3 regions of the Thalassobaculum salexigens DSM 19539 genome follow, and region 3 is predicted to be linked to each of the others. Evidence: riboswitches for the same ligand, from Rfam matches in the RefSeq annotation. Region 3 holds a riboswitch; each other region holds the start of a gene.
What was found. A riboswitch is a leader RNA that binds a small molecule or an ion and turns the genes downstream of it on or off. The one in region 3 is predicted to bind thiamine pyrophosphate.
Positions count from the first base shown of each region.

Region 1 (5,043 bases), on a different contig from region 3:
CTGTCCGGTGCGCCGGAGGGCCGGATGGTGCTCGGCGTCATTCCCTCCGCGCTGGCCGCCGTGCCGCCGCTGACCGAGTTGCTGCGCCGGCGTTTTCCGAAGCTCACCTTCAGCATCCGCTCGCAATCCTCAAAGGACATCGAGCGGCATCTGGCGGAGTTCTCCATCGATGCCGGTATCACCTATCTCGACAGCGAGCCGATCGACATCACCTCCTCGCAGCCGCTGTACCGCGAGCGCTACCGGCTGGTGGTGCGCGAGGACCATCCGCTCGCCGGCCGCGACAGCGTCGCCTGGGCCGAAGCCGCGGAACACGCGCTCTGCGCGCTGACCCCGGACATGCAGAACCGGCGGATCATCGACCGCGCCTTCGCCAAAGCCGGCTGCCATCCGCATCCGGAGATCGAGAGCAATTCGGTGATCAATCTCTGCGCCTATGTGCAGACCGCCGGCCTGGTCAGCGTGCTGCCCGAGGCCCTGACCCGGGTGGTCGGGGAGGGGGCGCGCCTCCGGGCGATTCCGCTGGTGGAGCCGGTGGTGGAGCACATGATCGGCGTCGTCGCGCTGGACCGCGAGCCGATGTCGCCGCTGGTCGAGATGCTGCTGGAAGCGGCGAAGGGCTATCCCGACCCGTTGGCGCCGTAGCGGGAATACGGCGCTCCTGGTCTGGTTGTCGCGCAGGTCGGTTTGCCGTATAGAAAGATCGGACCGGATCGTAATTTTGATCCCAGAAGGGCATATCGATGGTTACCAGATCCGTCCGCCCCGGTGTGCGCGGTATCGCCGACGACGCGGGATCGGCCGTCCCGCCGAAACCGGGAGAGTGGGATTGGACCGTCTCCCTGATCGACCCGATGCTTCAGGGTCTGCTGCAGACCTGGCAATCGAAATGCCGGCACGGAATGCTCCCGGCGCGTCGCGATTTCGATCCGCTGGACATGCGGGACTGCCTTGGCTGGCTTTTCGTGGCGCAGGTCGAGCCGGAGATCGACGACTTCCGCTACACCCTGATCGGCACCGAGATCACCGAGCATGTCGGCCGCGACAATACCGGCCGCCGGATCGGTGAGGTGTTCGGGCCGGCCGGGCTCGACCTCTACAGCCAGGTCCGCGATTCCCAGCGGCCGGTCCGGGTCTGGGGCGTCGTCGATTGGCTCGACAAAGAGCACAAGTCCTACGAGACCCTGCTGCTTCCCCTGGCGGATGACGGCAGGACTGTGGACCGGTTCATTGGTGCAATGGTGTTCGGCTCGGCGAAGTAGGGCCGCGCCCGGCGGAACAACAGCCATCTTGCGAACTCCCGGTTCCGTCGCCACGTTGAGAGCACGCACGGGGGCGTCCGCATCTGCGGGCTGAGAAGTACCCTTCGAACCTGAACCGGATCATGCCGGCGGAGGAAGTTGCGGGTCCGTCGACTGGAGGCGGGCGCCGCTTCGGCCCCGGTGGCGGAAAGGCTCCTATGAAAAGCCCAGGCACGCACCTGAAGACCCTGCGGGACACCGCCCCGCTGGTGCAGAACATCACCAATTTCGTCGCCATGAACGTGGTCGCCAACGCCCAGCTCGCGGTCGGCGCCTCTCCCGCCATGGTGCATGCCATCGAGGAGGCGGCCGAGTTCGCCGGACTCGCCGGTGGGCTGACGGTGAATATCGGCACCGCCGATGCCGGGTGGGAATCCTCCATGGTGGCTGCCGCCCAGGCCGCCTCGGCGGCGGACAAGCCCTGGGTGCTGGACCCTGTGGCGGTGGGCGCGACCGGCTTCCGCAACCGTCTGGCCGCCCGGCTGCTGGCGCTGAATCCGACGGTGCTGCGCGGTAATGCCTCGGAGATCCTGGCGCTGAGCGGCGAGGTCGCCAGCGGCAAGGGGGTGGATTCCGGCGACCCGGTCTCCGCCGCCGAGGATGCGGCCCGGTATCTGGCGCAGCGCACCGGCGGCGTTGTGGCGGTCAGCGGCGCCGTCGATTTCGTCACCGATGGTGACCGCGCCGTGCGGATCGAAGGCGGCGACCCCCTGATGGGCCGGGTGACCGCCATGGGCTGCGCGCTGACCGGCGTGGTGGGCGCCTTCCTGGTCGGCCAGAAGCCGTTCGAGGCCACGGTCGCCGCCCATGCCTGTTTCGGCCTAGCCGGGGCGATTGCCGCCGCGCGTGCCGGCGGGCCGGGCAGCTTCGGCCCCGCGCTGTTGGATACGCTGCATGCGATGACCCCGGAGCAGCTCGACGCCGAGGCCGGGATCGCGGCGGTGTGAGCCTTGGCCCGCTGCGGTCGGGCCCGGTTGGGCCTCGGCCACGCGTCGGGTCATCGGCTAATCACCGGGCGTTGACGAAGCGGGGAGATAAAGAATGGCGATCGACTGGAGCCAGTCGGCGGAGGATGTGGACTGGCGGGAACTGGCGGACCTGGTCCGCGCGGCCCCTCTGGGCGACAAGACGTCCGAGTTTCTGCGCACGGTGTTCACCAACAGCCTGTACCGCGAATTCGCCCGCGAGGACGGCCGTCTGGTCGCCGCCGGGCGGGCGCTGTCGGACGGGGCGGACTGCGCCTATCTCGGCGATATCGTCGTGCTGCCGAGCCACCAGGGCCGGGGGCTGGGCGGTCAGGTGATCCGCCGCCTGCTCGACCGGGTGCGCGATCACCGCAAGATCCTGCTCTACGCCGTGCCCGGCAAGGAGCCGATCTACCGCAAATACGGCTTCCGGCGGATGACGACGGCGATGGCGATCTTCGAGGATCAGCCGGCGGCGTTCGACCGGGGGTATCTGACGGAGGCCTGAGGGACGCGTCGCTCTCCACCCGCACACTCCTCCGTCTTCCCGGGCCTGACCCGGGACCCAGGGCTAGGGCCGCTGGAACTTTGAGGACTTGCAGCCGGCGCTCCGGCAAGCGTCGCCCTCGGTCCCGGCGCGGGGCCGGGAAGACGGGATGAAAAGGTGGGGAGGGGAGATCGTTTGGCTGGGGCATCCTGAGCATGCCCCCACCCGCACACTCCTCCGTCTTCCCGGGCCTGACCCGGGACCCAGGGCTAGGGCCGCTGGAACATTGAGGACTTGCAGCCGGCGCTCCGGCAAGCGTCGCCCTCGGTCCCGGCGCGAGGCCGGGAAGACGGGATGAAAAGGTGGGGAGGGGAGATCGTTTGGCTGGGGCATCCTGAGCATGCCCACGCCCGTACTCCATCGTCTTCCCGGGCCGGACCCGGGACCCAGAGTTGGGGCCGCTGGACCTGTGGGGACGTGCCGCCGGCGCTCCGGCAAGCGTCGCCCTCGGTCCCGGCGCGAGGCCGGGAAGACGGAGGTTTGAAGGCGGGGCGGCACCTTGGCTTCCTCCCGTACCGCGCCGCTTCCGTACCGCCACTCTCCCGCACCGCACCATAGAGCGCGTCTATCAACACATTGAATCGTCCGATTTGACCGCAACTTGCGGCTGAGCCCATCGTCTCCGGAACACTGCGCCGTGTCGGTCGACAGTGCTGGTGAATAGGAGACAGGCACGGATGATCGAGGCTGAGAAATCGCCGCAGAACGGGCTGCCGAATGGGCTGCCGACTGCGCCCGCCGGCGCGGTTGCCGAGGCGACTGCGATCTGCGCCCGCCACCGCAACGATCCGGCGGCCCTGCTGGAGATCCTGCACGACCTTCAGGACCAGACCGGATACGTGCCCGAGGCCGTCCTGCCGACGATCGCGAGTGCGCTGAACCTGTCCCGCGCCGAGGTCCACGGGGTCGTCAGTTTCTATCACGATTACCGCCGCGCCCCCGCCGGACCCGTCGTCGTCAAGCTCTGCCGGGCCGAGGCCTGCCAGTCCATGGGCGCGCTGGCCCTGATCGAGACGGTCTGTGCGGCGCGCGGCATCGCGCTCGGCGGCACCTCCGAGGACGGTGTCACCATCGAGCCGGTCTATTGCCTGGGCAACTGCGGGCTCGCCCCCGCCGCCATGGTGAACGGCAGGCTGATCGGCCGCGCCGATGCCGGGCGCCTCGACACCGCCGTGCGGGAGGCCCGCTCATGACCGTCACGCTGTACGTCCCCCGGGATTCCGCCGCCCGTTCCGTCGGCGCCGAGGCCGTCGCCAAGGCCATCGCCGCCGAGGCCGCCGCGCGTGGCGCCGACGTGACGATCGTGCGCAACGGCTCGCGCGGGATGTTCTGGCTGGAGCCGCTGGTCGAGGTGGAGACCGCCGCCGGCCGGGTCGCCTACGGGCCGGTCGCCGCCGAGGACGTGACCTCTCTGTTCGACGCCGGTCTGCTCGCCGGGGACGGCCACCACGCGCTCGCCCTCGGCCTTACCGAAGAGATCCCGTATCTGAAGCATCAGGAGCGGCTGACCTTCGCCCGGGTCGGCGTCATCGATCCGCTCGACCTCGCCTCGCTCAGCGCCTGGGGCGGCCTCGACGGGCTGAAGGCGGCCCTGGAGATGGACGGCGAGGCGGTCTGCGCCGCCATCACCGAGTCCGGCCTGCGCGGCCGTGGCGGTGCGGGCTTCCCCGCCGGCATCAAGTGGAAGACGGTGCACGACCAGCCGACGGGCCAGAAATACATCTGCTGCAACGCCGACGAGGGCGACAGCGGCACCTTCGCCGACCGCATGATCATGGAGGGCGATCCCTTCACCCTGATCGAGGGCATGGCGATCGCCGGCCTCGCGGTGGGGGCGGAGGACGGCTACATCTACATCCGCTCAGAATATCCCGACGCCATCGCGACCATGACCGCCGCCGCCGCGCTGATGGAGCAGGCCGGCTGGCTCGGCGAGAATATCGGCGGCAGCGGGAAGACCTTCCGTTTGCATGTGCGCCGCGGCGCTGGCGCTTATATCTGCGGCGAGGAATCGTCGATGCTGGAAAGCCTGGAGGGCAAGCGCGGCACCGTGCGGGCAAAGCCGCCGATCCCGGCGATCCACGGTCTGTTCGGCAAGCCCACCGTCGTCAACAACGTGCTGACGCTCGCCACCGTGCCGGTGATCCTGGCCAAGGGGGCCGAGTTCTACAAAGGCTTCGGCATGGGCCGGTCGCGCGGGACCAAGCCGTTCCAGCTCGCCGGCAACATC
Region 1 covers NZ_AUIR01000012.1:19,086-24,128, reverse strand. Annotated here, with positions in the region: gene G578_RS0100130 (LysR family transcriptional regulator) at 1-645, shown strand, start outside; gene G578_RS0100125 (PAS domain-containing protein) at 744-1,262, shown strand; TPP riboswitch at 1,322-1,417, shown strand; gene thiM (hydroxyethylthiazole kinase) at 1,460-2,248, shown strand; gene G578_RS0100115 (GNAT family N-acetyltransferase) at 2,343-2,774, shown strand; gene G578_RS0100110 (NAD(P)H-dependent oxidoreductase subunit E) at 3,491-4,006, shown strand; gene G578_RS0100105 (formate dehydrogenase beta subunit) at 4,003-5,043, shown strand, end outside.
Region 1: it holds a riboswitch for thiamine pyrophosphate, as region 3 does, so the genes downstream of both, thiM (hydroxyethylthiazole kinase) here and G578_RS0119020 (ABC transporter substrate-binding protein) in region 3, are expected to answer to the same signal.

Region 2 (5,043 bases), on a different contig from region 3:
TCGGTCTGATGATAGGCGTGGCCGACATCGACCTTGGCGAAGCGCTCATCCAGTTCCTGGCGGATCGCCTCGGCCTTCTTCTTGGCGATGTCCCGCTGCTCGGCCAGAAACACATTCGAGGCGGCCCGGCCGGCGGCCCCGGCGGGCATGGCGACGGGGGCCGTGTTGTAGAGAACGTCGAGGTGTCCGGAGAACCGGGTTGTCAACTGGATGGCGAGTTCCAGGCGATCCCTGTGCCTGTCGTCGTTCGCCATGTGACAGAGGATCGATTTGATCGCCATCGGGCCGTCTCCGGTTCGGTTTCTTATGGTTCAACTGCGGGCCGAAACCCTAACGGGCGCGCCGGTTCGAGGCAATGCGGCGCTGTGTGCCCTGCGCCGTTTTCCCGGGCGGTTGTCACCCTGACACCGCGTTGGCGCAAAGCCTTTTGCGAAAATCGGTATGGAACACTGACCTAAAATAGGACAGAAATCCTGACATAATAATTTTATGTCCCACAGGAGGATCGTTATGGAAGGTGTGTTCTGGTATGGCGACGAATGGCGCAATGAACAGCCGCTGGTGTCGGGGCCGCTCGATCTGGCGTTCTGGTCGGGCAACACGGTTTTCGACGGTGCCAGGGCGATCGCCGGCTGCGCGCCCGATCTCGACCGGCATTGCGCACGTCTGATCAGGTCGGCCGCGGCGATCGGCATGACCTGCCCGCTGACGGCCGAAGAGGTTCACCGGCTCTGCATCGAGGGGCTGGAGTTGCTGCCGGCCGACAAGGACTACTACCTTCGGCCGATGGTGTTCTGCAGCGGCGGCTCGATCCTGCCGGAGACCGGCGATATCCGCTTCACCCTGGCGATCTTCGAGGCGCCGATGCCGCCGGAGAACGCCGGCAAGGCGACGATGACGTCGATCCGCCGGCCCGCCCCCGACCAGGCGCCGACCGACGCCAAGGCCGGCTGTCTGTATCCGAACTCCCAGCGCGCCCGGCGCGAGGCGATGGCGAAAGGGTTCTCCCTCGGCGTGGTCCGCGATCACGACGGCAACGTGGCCGAGTTCAGTCATGCGAATCTATGGCTCGCCAAGGACGGGGTGGCGATCACGCCGAAGCCGAACGGCACGTTCCTTGACGGGATCACCAAGAACCGGGTCGCTTCCCTGCTTGCGGGCGCCGGTATCGACGTGGTCCAGCGCACCGTGACCCCGGCCGATCTCGACGAAGCCGACGAGATCTTCACGACCGGTAACATGGGCAAAGTGCAGACCGTGACCGGCTGGGAGGCGCGGGACCTTCAGCCGGGGCCGATCTTCCGCGCCGCCCGCGATCTCTACGCGGCCCATATCGAGGCGAGCCGCGTGCCGAGCGCCGGCAGCGCCTACCGCAGGGCGGTGGCGTAGCTCTCCACCGGCGGGGTGGTCTCGATCAGCCCCGCCGCCTTCATGAAGGCCGCGAAACGTTCGTAGCGGCCGATATCGAGGGCGGCGGGCCGCAGGGCGAAGCGGGGCAGGGTGTCCCGCCAGGCCCGACGGTTCAGCTCGTCGTCCAGATCCGGGTTCAGCTCGATGAATTTCTGCCACGAGTCGTCCGGATGGTTGATCAGGTACTGGGTGCCGACCTCGATCGCGTTGAGAAAGCGCTTCAGACGCGGATCGCCCACAAGCTTCTTGTTGGTCAGATAGATCAGCTCGTCATAGGGCGGCACGCCGTGCTCTTCGACATAGAAGGCACGGCCGGGCCTGCCGACGATATCCATCTGGTTCAGCTCGAAATTCCGATAGGCGCCGATCACCGCGTCCACCTGGCCGGAGATCAGGGCCGGGGACAGCGAGAAGTTCACGTTTACCAGCTCGTAGTCGTCCTTGCCCAGCCCGGCGTTCTTGAGGACCGCGCCCAGCACCGCGTGCTCGAAGCCGCCGACGGAGAAGCCGATCTTGCGGCCTTTCAGGTCGGCGATTTCCTTGATCGGGCCGTCCTCCAGCACCACCAGCGTGTTCAGCGGCGTGGCGACCAGCGTGCCGAACCGCACCAGAGGCAGGCCGACATCCGCCTGGATATGGAGTTGCGGCTGGTAGGAGATGGCGACCTCCGCCTTTCCGGCGGCGACCAGCTTCGGCGGGTCGTTCGGATCGGCCGGGGCGATCATCTCCACCTCGAGCCCCTCCGCCTCAAAGGCGCCGATGGCCTCGGCGACGAAGAGCGGGGCGTGATCCGGGTTCACGAACCAGTCTAGCAGGACGGTCAGCTTGTCGGCCGCCCGCGCCGGTGTGGCGAGGGTAAGCGCGAGTAGCAGGGCGAGCAGGAAGCGCATGCGTTTCTCTCCGATTGGCATGTTTGGTCAGGACTCGGCCTCGCCGGGCTGCCAGGCCACGGCGCGGCGCAGGAGGGCATCGACGATGGCGTAGAGCGCCACCGCCATGAGGGCGAGGGTGAGGAGGGCGGCGAACATCAGGTCGATCTGCAGCCGCGCATTGGCGTGCAGCATCAGGTAGCCGAGACCCGCGGACGACCCGACCCACTCGCCGACCACCGCGCCGATCGGCGCGACGGCGGTCGCGACCCGCAGGCCGGACGCGAAGGCGGGCAGGGCGGCCGGCAGCCGCACCCGGCGGAACAGCCGCGTCCCGGAGCAACCCAGCGACCGCGCGGCCTCCAGCCACAGCGGATCGACCCGGCGCAGCCCGTCATACAGGGCGGAAGTGACGGGAAAGAAGATGATGAGCGCGGCCATGGCGACCTTGCTGGCCATGCCGTAGCCGAGCCACAGCACCAGGATCGGCGCCAGCGCGAAGACCGGGATCGCCTGGCTGATCACCAGGATCGGGAGCAGCCAGGGCCGCAGGCGGCGCCATTCCGACAGCATCACCGCCGTCGCGAGCCCGACCAGCACCCCGATCATCAGGCCCAGCACGATCTCCAGCATGGTGATGCCGGCATGATGCAGGATGGTCGGCGCGCGTTTCACCCAGGTCGCGGCGACCTCGGCCGGCCCCGGCAGGATGAAGGCGGGCACGCCGCTCAGCCAGACGACCAGTTGCCAGGCCATGATCAGACCGGCGGCGATGGCGAGCGGCCGCAACCGTTTCACGAGGGGACTGTCTGACGAATAGGCGGGTGCGCTCGCGCGCATGCAAGCCTCCTTGCTCCCTACGCCGGTACAAACCGGATCAGGTTCCTGGGGTCGTCCGAAGATCGGACCTCTCAGCCGCTGGATGCGGCTCCCCCGAAGTGGCGAGGCGGAGAATGGACCGGGCGGGCGGACTTGGCAATCCGCGATCTGATCGATTGGGCTCTCGCCACTTGGCAACCGGCTGTGCGCGCTCCAGAGTCCGGCACATGGACATGGCCAGCCCCTCAGACCAAAGCCCGATCGTCGACCCGTCGGTGATCGCCCGGCGCGACCCGGCCTGGACCGCGGGTGTGCTGAAGCCGCCGCCGCCGTCCTTTCCGCGCCGGCCGATCCTGATCGCCAACGAGATCTACCGCCATTCGGTCTATGGCCGCCGCCACCCACTTTCTATTCAGCGGGTAACGCCGGTGGTCGACCTGGCCCGGGCCCTGGGCTGGCTGGACGAGGGGCAGTATCTCGACTGCCTGCAGGCCGGACCCGAGCAGCTCACCCGGTTTCACGACCCCGACTATATTGCCGCGGTGGCCGAGGCGGAGCGCACCCGGCACGTCTCGGAGGAGATCCGAGACCGCTACAATATCGGCCGCAACGGCAACCCGGTCTTCGCCGAGATCTTCCGCCGTCCGGCCACATCGTCGGGGGCCTCGATTCTCGCGGGAACCCTGCTGGCTGGGGTGGAGCGCGGGGTGATCCATTCCCTCGCCGGCGGCACCCATCACGGGCGGCGCGCCATGGCCTGGGGGTTCTGCTTCTTCAACGACCCGGTGCTCGGCATCCTCGCCATGCTCGACCACGGGTTGGAACGGGTCGCCTATGTGGATCTGGATGCCCATCACGGCGATGGGGTGCAGGACGCCTTCCACCACGACGACCGGGTGCTGACCGTCTCGGTGCACGAGGCCGGGCGCTGGCCGCGCACCGGCGCCGTGGACGACCGGGCCGGCGGGACCGCGCGCAATCTGCCGGTCCCCCAGGGCTTCAACGACAGCGAGCTGGAGGTGCTTGTCGAGACCGCCGTCGCACCCCTGGTCGAGCGGTTCTTCCCCGATGCGCTGGTGATCCAGACCGGTGCCGACGGCCTTGCCGACGACCCGCAGGCAAAGCTGGACCTGTCCAACCGCGCCCTGTGGGCGGCGGTGGAACGGCTGGTGCATTGCGCGCCCCGGGTATTGGTGGTCGGCGGCGGCGGCTATAATCCCTGGTCGGTGGCCCGGGCCTGGACCGGGATCTGGGCGACCCTGAACGGAATCGACCCGGACGTGCCGACCTTTGGCGCCGCGGAGGACGTGCTGCGGGGCCTGGAATGGAACCACAGCCGCGGCCGCAACCCGCCGGAGCACTGGTTCACCACGATCGCCGATCCGCCGAATCGCGGCCCCGTCCGCGACGAGATCCACCGTCTGGCCGAGGCCGTGCTGTCGCCATGAGAAACCTAGTTCTTGCCGTCTTCCTGTTGCTCGCCCCGGCCGCCGCCTGGGCGGCGGAGCTCGTGCCGCTGACAGTCACGACCGAGGAGGGGGTCGCGCACCCGTTCCAGGTGGAGATCGCCGACTCACCGGACGAGCGGGCGCGGGGCCTGATGTTCCGCAAGGAGTTGGCCGAGGATCGGGGCATGCTGTTCCTGTTCCCCCGGCGCGAGCGGATCGCCATGTGGATGCGCAACACCGAGATCCCCCTCGACATGCTGTTCATCTCTGACGACGGCCGGGTGACGCAGATCCACGAGCGCGCGGTGCCGCATTCGGAAGCGGTGATCTCCTCACGCCGCCGGGTGCGCTATGTGCTGGAACTTCCGGGCGGTACCGCCGACCGGTTGGGCCTGGCCCCGGGGGCGCTGGTGACCTCCGAGGCGATGCGGTAGCAGAGTGCTCGACGGAATGGACTGGCTCCTGTCATCCCAACCCGCCCCCGGATCAAGCTCGGT
Region 2 covers NZ_KE384093.1:2,052,032-2,057,074, forward strand. Annotated here, with positions in the region: gene G578_RS0113960 (universal stress protein) at 1-281, opposite strand, end outside; gene G578_RS0113965 (branched-chain amino acid aminotransferase) at 511-1,389, shown strand; gene G578_RS0113970 (ABC transporter substrate-binding protein) at 1,368-2,300, opposite strand; gene G578_RS0113975 (ABC transporter permease) at 2,328-3,119, opposite strand; TPP riboswitch at 3,116-3,224, opposite strand; gene G578_RS0113980 (acetoin utilization protein AcuC) at 3,332-4,546, shown strand; gene G578_RS0113985 (DUF192 domain-containing protein) at 4,543-4,980, shown strand.
Region 2: it holds a riboswitch for thiamine pyrophosphate, as region 3 does, so the genes downstream of both, G578_RS0113975 (ABC transporter permease) here and G578_RS0119020 (ABC transporter substrate-binding protein) in region 3, are expected to answer to the same signal.

Region 3 (5,043 bases):
CAGCGCCCCCTGACTCAGCGCCAGCAGGCCCAACCGCCCGAACACCAGTTGGAAGCCGATGGCGGCGATGGCATAGGTGCCGACCAGGGTGGCGATACGCATGGCGTAGTCGTCGCCCGTCGCGATCAGGACGCCGCCCGCCGCCAGCAGCAGCACCGCGTAGAGAATGGCGCGTCTGTTCACTGCGGTCTCATCTCATTGCCGCCTCATCCCGGATAGCTCATGCCCGGCGCCCCTCGGCCTCGCCGAACAGGCCCTGGGGCCGCAGCATGAGCAGAGCCAGCACCCCCAGATACAGCAGCGCCTCGGCCACCAGATAGGAGACGGCGGCGGCGACCAGCACCTCGAAGACGGCGATGAACAGGGCGGCGAGCGCGGCGCCCCAGATCCGGCCCCAGCCACCGACGACCACGGCGATATACGCCTTCAGCATGAAGGTCGCGCCGTCCGTCGGCGTGACGAAATACTGGTGCGACAGCAGCAGCCCCGCCCCGCCGGCCAGCGCCCCGGCCAGCGCGAAGGTGGCGCCGACGGTGATCCGCAGGTCGATGCCGCAGGCCCGCGCCATCTCCGGATCCTGGGCGGCCGCCCGCAGCCGGCGCCCGAAACGGGTCCGGTGCAGCAGGATGTGGACGGCGGCGCAGAGCACGCCGGCCACCGCGATGGTCGCGAGCTGCTGATAGGACAGCGCCGCGCCGAGCAGCTCGACCATCCCGCCGCCGACCAGGGCCGGCCCCACCCGCGGCTGCGGGCCGGCGCCCAGCGCGATCGCATGCTGCAGGATCAGGCCGACGGCGATGGTCGAGATGAAGACCGAGACCGGCGGCGCGCGGCGCAGGGGCACATAGGCCACCCCCGCCAGCGCCAGGCCGGCGATCGCCATGACCAGCAGCACCCCCGGCAGGACGACAAACCCGGGAAGCGGCACTCCCTCCGGCAGGAGAATCGCCAGTGCGACTGCCGCGAATCCGCCGGCCATCACCAGATCGCCATGGGCGAAATTGACCGCGCCCACGGCATTGATGATCAGCACAAAACCCAATGCCGTCAGTGCGTAAGCCGAGCCGAGTGCCAGGGCCGTTGCCAGGAGCTGGAGCGACGTTTCCACCATCGTCGCATTATATCAGCGCGGGGACGCTCAGCGGATACCGTCAACATTGTCGTAGCGCTTCTTTACCGCAGGCACCCGGCTGCGGCCGTCGAAACACAGGATGATGGCGTCATGGGCCATGTTGCCGGTGCCGTCGGACACGTACTCCATGGCGAGACCCTGGTAGCGGTGGCCGGCCAGCCAGTCCTTCACCTCCGGCCCCGTCCGGGCGCCGTCGGCCAGGGCGGCGAGCACCATGTTCATGCCGTCATACTGGGCCAGGGCGAACGCATCCGGCTCGACCTCGAAGCGGGTCCGGTAGGCCTCGGCGAAGGCGGCGAGTTCCGGGCTGCTTTCGGAGACCGGCGACGACGCGCTCTCGGCACAGACACCCGCCAGGGCGGCCGGCTCCACCAGCGCGGCGGTGGTCGGCTGGTGCAGGGCCGAACCGGCGACGATCCGGCCCTCGAACCCGCGCTCATGGGCCTGGCGCACGGCCAGCGCCGTCGGTCCCGAATGCAGCTGCAGCAGGAGTCCGTCCGCCCCGGCCGCCGCGACCCGTTCCAGAGCCGGCACGAAGTCCTTGATGCCCGGATCGATCGCCTCCTCCAGAACCGGCTCGACCCCGAGCCCGGCCAGGACGCGGACCAGCTCGGCCCGCCCGCTCTGGCCGTAGGCGGTGGTCTGGTAGAGGATCGCCGGCTTCTCCATGCCGAGCTCCTCGACCGCGTAGCGCGCCTGGGCCACCTTCACCACCGCGTCGGTCGGGAAGAAGCGGAACACCACGTCATGGCCGAGTTCCGTCAGCTTGGCTGTCCCGGACACCGTAATCAGCGGCACGTCGGCCCGGTCGGCGATCGGCGCCATGGCCAGCATCTGGGTCCCGAAGATCGGTGCCGCGATGGCGACGGGGTTCTGCCGGTCGAGCGCCCGGCGCAGGGCGGTGACGGCGACCTCCGGCGAGGTGGCGGTATCGGCCACGTCATAGGTGACGGTCACCCCGTCCGGCGGATTGTCCAGCGCCAGCAGCGCCCCGTTGCGCTGGGCGGTGCCCTCCAGCGCCAGGAAGCCGGTGATCGGCACCAGGACGGAGACCGCCAGCGGCTCGGCGGCCCGGGCGGGCTGCGCCGCGCCGGCGAGGACCGCCACGGCGGCGCCCAGGGTCATCAGGGATCGGACGAAGGTCATAGGCATAGCGTCTCACTCCTCCGGGTCCGTTGCCGGGGAGGGATCGAGCGTTCGGCGTTCTCGAAGCAAGGAAAATCGACAACCGCCGTGACGACTCCCTCCGCCGGCGCGACCCGGTTCAGGTTCGATGGGTTTGATCTCAGCCCCCATTGAGGAGGCACCCCAGCATCACGCCATGACCATGGGCCTTGGCCCGGTTCGTGTCAAATCACACAATGCGTGCACTTGAACATCATTATTCTCTTTTTTATCGTTCATCGGTCGGGTGCGGTTTCCATACGTTGTTTGGCGACCGCTGGGTTGGGGGACCGCGACATGAAGATGGACACACCGCAAACTTTGCGTATGCCGCCGGACGGGCCCATTCAGGGACCGTCCAGGCGCCAACAATCCATCGCCCGGTTTCTCACCATGCTTCTGCTCGGCCTGGCCCTGCAGAGTGCCGACCCATTCAACTTTCTGACGTACACCGAACGCAAGACGCTCGACCTGTTCAGTTTCGTGATGGGGCCGGAACTCCGCTCGGATTGGAACGAGGAGATGGCGGTGGTGCTGATCGATGACGTCTTTGTCGAGAACCACTCCCAGTGGCCAATGCCCTATATCGACCACGCCCGCGTCCTGAAGAAGATCCTCACTTTCGAGCCCCGGGCGGTGTTCATTGATCTGCTGTTCGCGAAGGACAAGGACGTCAAAGGTATTGTGCCGCTGATACTCGTCCTCAACGAGTACAAACGTAAGAATATCAGCGTCTTCGTCACGTCGGCCGAATCCAGATCCGGGATGCTGCCGCAGATCGCCAATCTTGTGACGCCGGTCACCACCCGCGTGACCCGGAACGAGATCGACTATCAGGATTATCGGCTGTGGCGACAAAGCTCGATGACCAATCAGGCGCCGGCCAATGCTCTGATCGAGTCCTACTGCGAGCGGACACCGGCCGATCCGGCCAGGCACGCGATCTGGGGCGAGGCCTGCAACCGGCTCCTGGAACAAAGAGAACTCAACCTTCACGCCGACCCGATGCTGCTGCTTTGGGGCACCCGCGAGGCTGAGGCCAATCAGAACGCCTTCAAATGTAATCCAACGGTCGGCGAAAACTGGCAGCGCCAGGTGGTCAACTGGTTCTCGCTGGAGCCGGAGGACACGCTGCAGCGGTGCCCGCGCTATCCCACGCTACTTCTGGACAACCTGCTGGGCGGCTTTCCCGACGACAAGCTCGCGGAATATCTGGGCGACAAGGTCGTGCTCTACGGACCGGAGATCGAGGGCGCGACGGTCTGGACCACACCCCCCACCCACGAGGCTCTGTCGGCCACGTATACCCATGCCACAGCGCTGGAGAACCTGCTCATTTACGGCAATGGCTATTTCGTGAAGGACAAGAAGGTCCTGGGGGTCAGTCTCCAGTTTCTATTCGAACTGGCGATCTGGGTAATGCTCTGCCTGATCGTCGCATTCGGCCGCAACGCCGTCTCCTCCGTAGCACCCGGTCCGAACGACACGATCGCCTATCGCTTCCTGTTCGACCTCTCATCCTTCGTGTTGCTCAACGCCGTCGGGATTCTGCTGACGGTCGTCCAGGTCACCGCCTTCAACATCGCTCCGGCGAATCTGCTCGGCATCATCGCGATCGTCTTCGCCATCTCATCCGTGCACAACTCCCAGTACTTCTCCTACCTGGAGGAACGCCTGCAGGTTCTCGTGCGCGCACTGACCGTTCTGCCGCAGCAACCGCAACGCAACCGTCCGTGATAGCTGCCACAGCACGGCCTACCAGGAGGAAATTCACATGACAGGACACTGGAACAGACGGGCCGCAATCCTGCTGCTCATGGGAACCGTCGGAGTCGGGCTGGTGCCCGGATCCGCAACCGGCGAGCAGGTTATGATCAGCAAGCTGCTCAGCAACGATCTGCCGCTCTACCAGCCGGAAACCATGAGCGAGATCAAACGTCTTTCGGCGTCGGCGGCGAGCGCAAAATTCCCACTGCCCGCCAGCCTTAACGACATCGGCATGTACGATGCCACGATCGACGGGACCCTGTACTGGATCAACCCGGCGGACGTGGTCACGTCAGCAGCGGCCGACCTGAAAGAACGCTGCCATGCCAATGCCGGAACCCAAGCGAGTTCGTCGACGGCCCGCGCCTTCGGCAGTGGTTGCCAATGACCGCCCCGCGCGCATCCGCACTCGTCCTGTGCGCGATGCTGGCCTCGGTCCTTCCGATCGGAACGGCCGCGGCGGACCCCAGCGATCCGGGAGAGAACAACCCTGTGACCACGCGGGAAATCGGTCGCGACCGGCTCTTTGCCGTCTTCGACAGCCATTACGGTGAGATAAAGGCCCGACCGGAGGCGATGCGCCAACGACTCACCGCCGATCGTCGGGCCATGGAAAAGGAGGGTCACGTCTTCCTGAAGGCCTCGAAGGGCAACGCCTTCCTGAATGACCTGGTCTCTCAATGTCTGACCAAGGTGGGGCCGCGCCCCAACCTGCCATTCCAGGTCAATATGGTGGCCTCATGGGACAAGGAAGGCAAACCGGCCAAGGCGATCCTAGCCAATCGGAGCGGGCTGATCCTGATCTCGGTGGCGACGCTCCAGAGCGTGAAGCACGTGGACGAGATCGCCTTCCTGCTGGCCCATGAATACGGTCACGTGGCCATGCAGCATCCCCGGAGCCCGCAAGAATACGAGAAGATGCTCGACGACGACGCCTCCGACGGCGCCAAGCTGTCCGCCCAGGCGATCGCCGCCCTCGC
Region 3 covers NZ_KE384094.1:814,852-819,894, forward strand. Annotated here, with positions in the region: gene G578_RS27090 (branched-chain amino acid ABC transporter ATP-binding protein/permease) at 1-183, opposite strand, end outside; gene G578_RS0119015 (branched-chain amino acid ABC transporter permease) at 221-1,111, opposite strand; gene G578_RS0119020 (ABC transporter substrate-binding protein) at 1,139-2,284, opposite strand; TPP riboswitch at 2,356-2,453, opposite strand; gene G578_RS0119025 (CHASE2 domain-containing protein) at 2,594-4,033, shown strand; gene G578_RS0119030 (hypothetical protein) at 4,071-4,451, shown strand; gene G578_RS0119035 (M48 family metalloprotease) at 4,556-5,043, shown strand, end outside.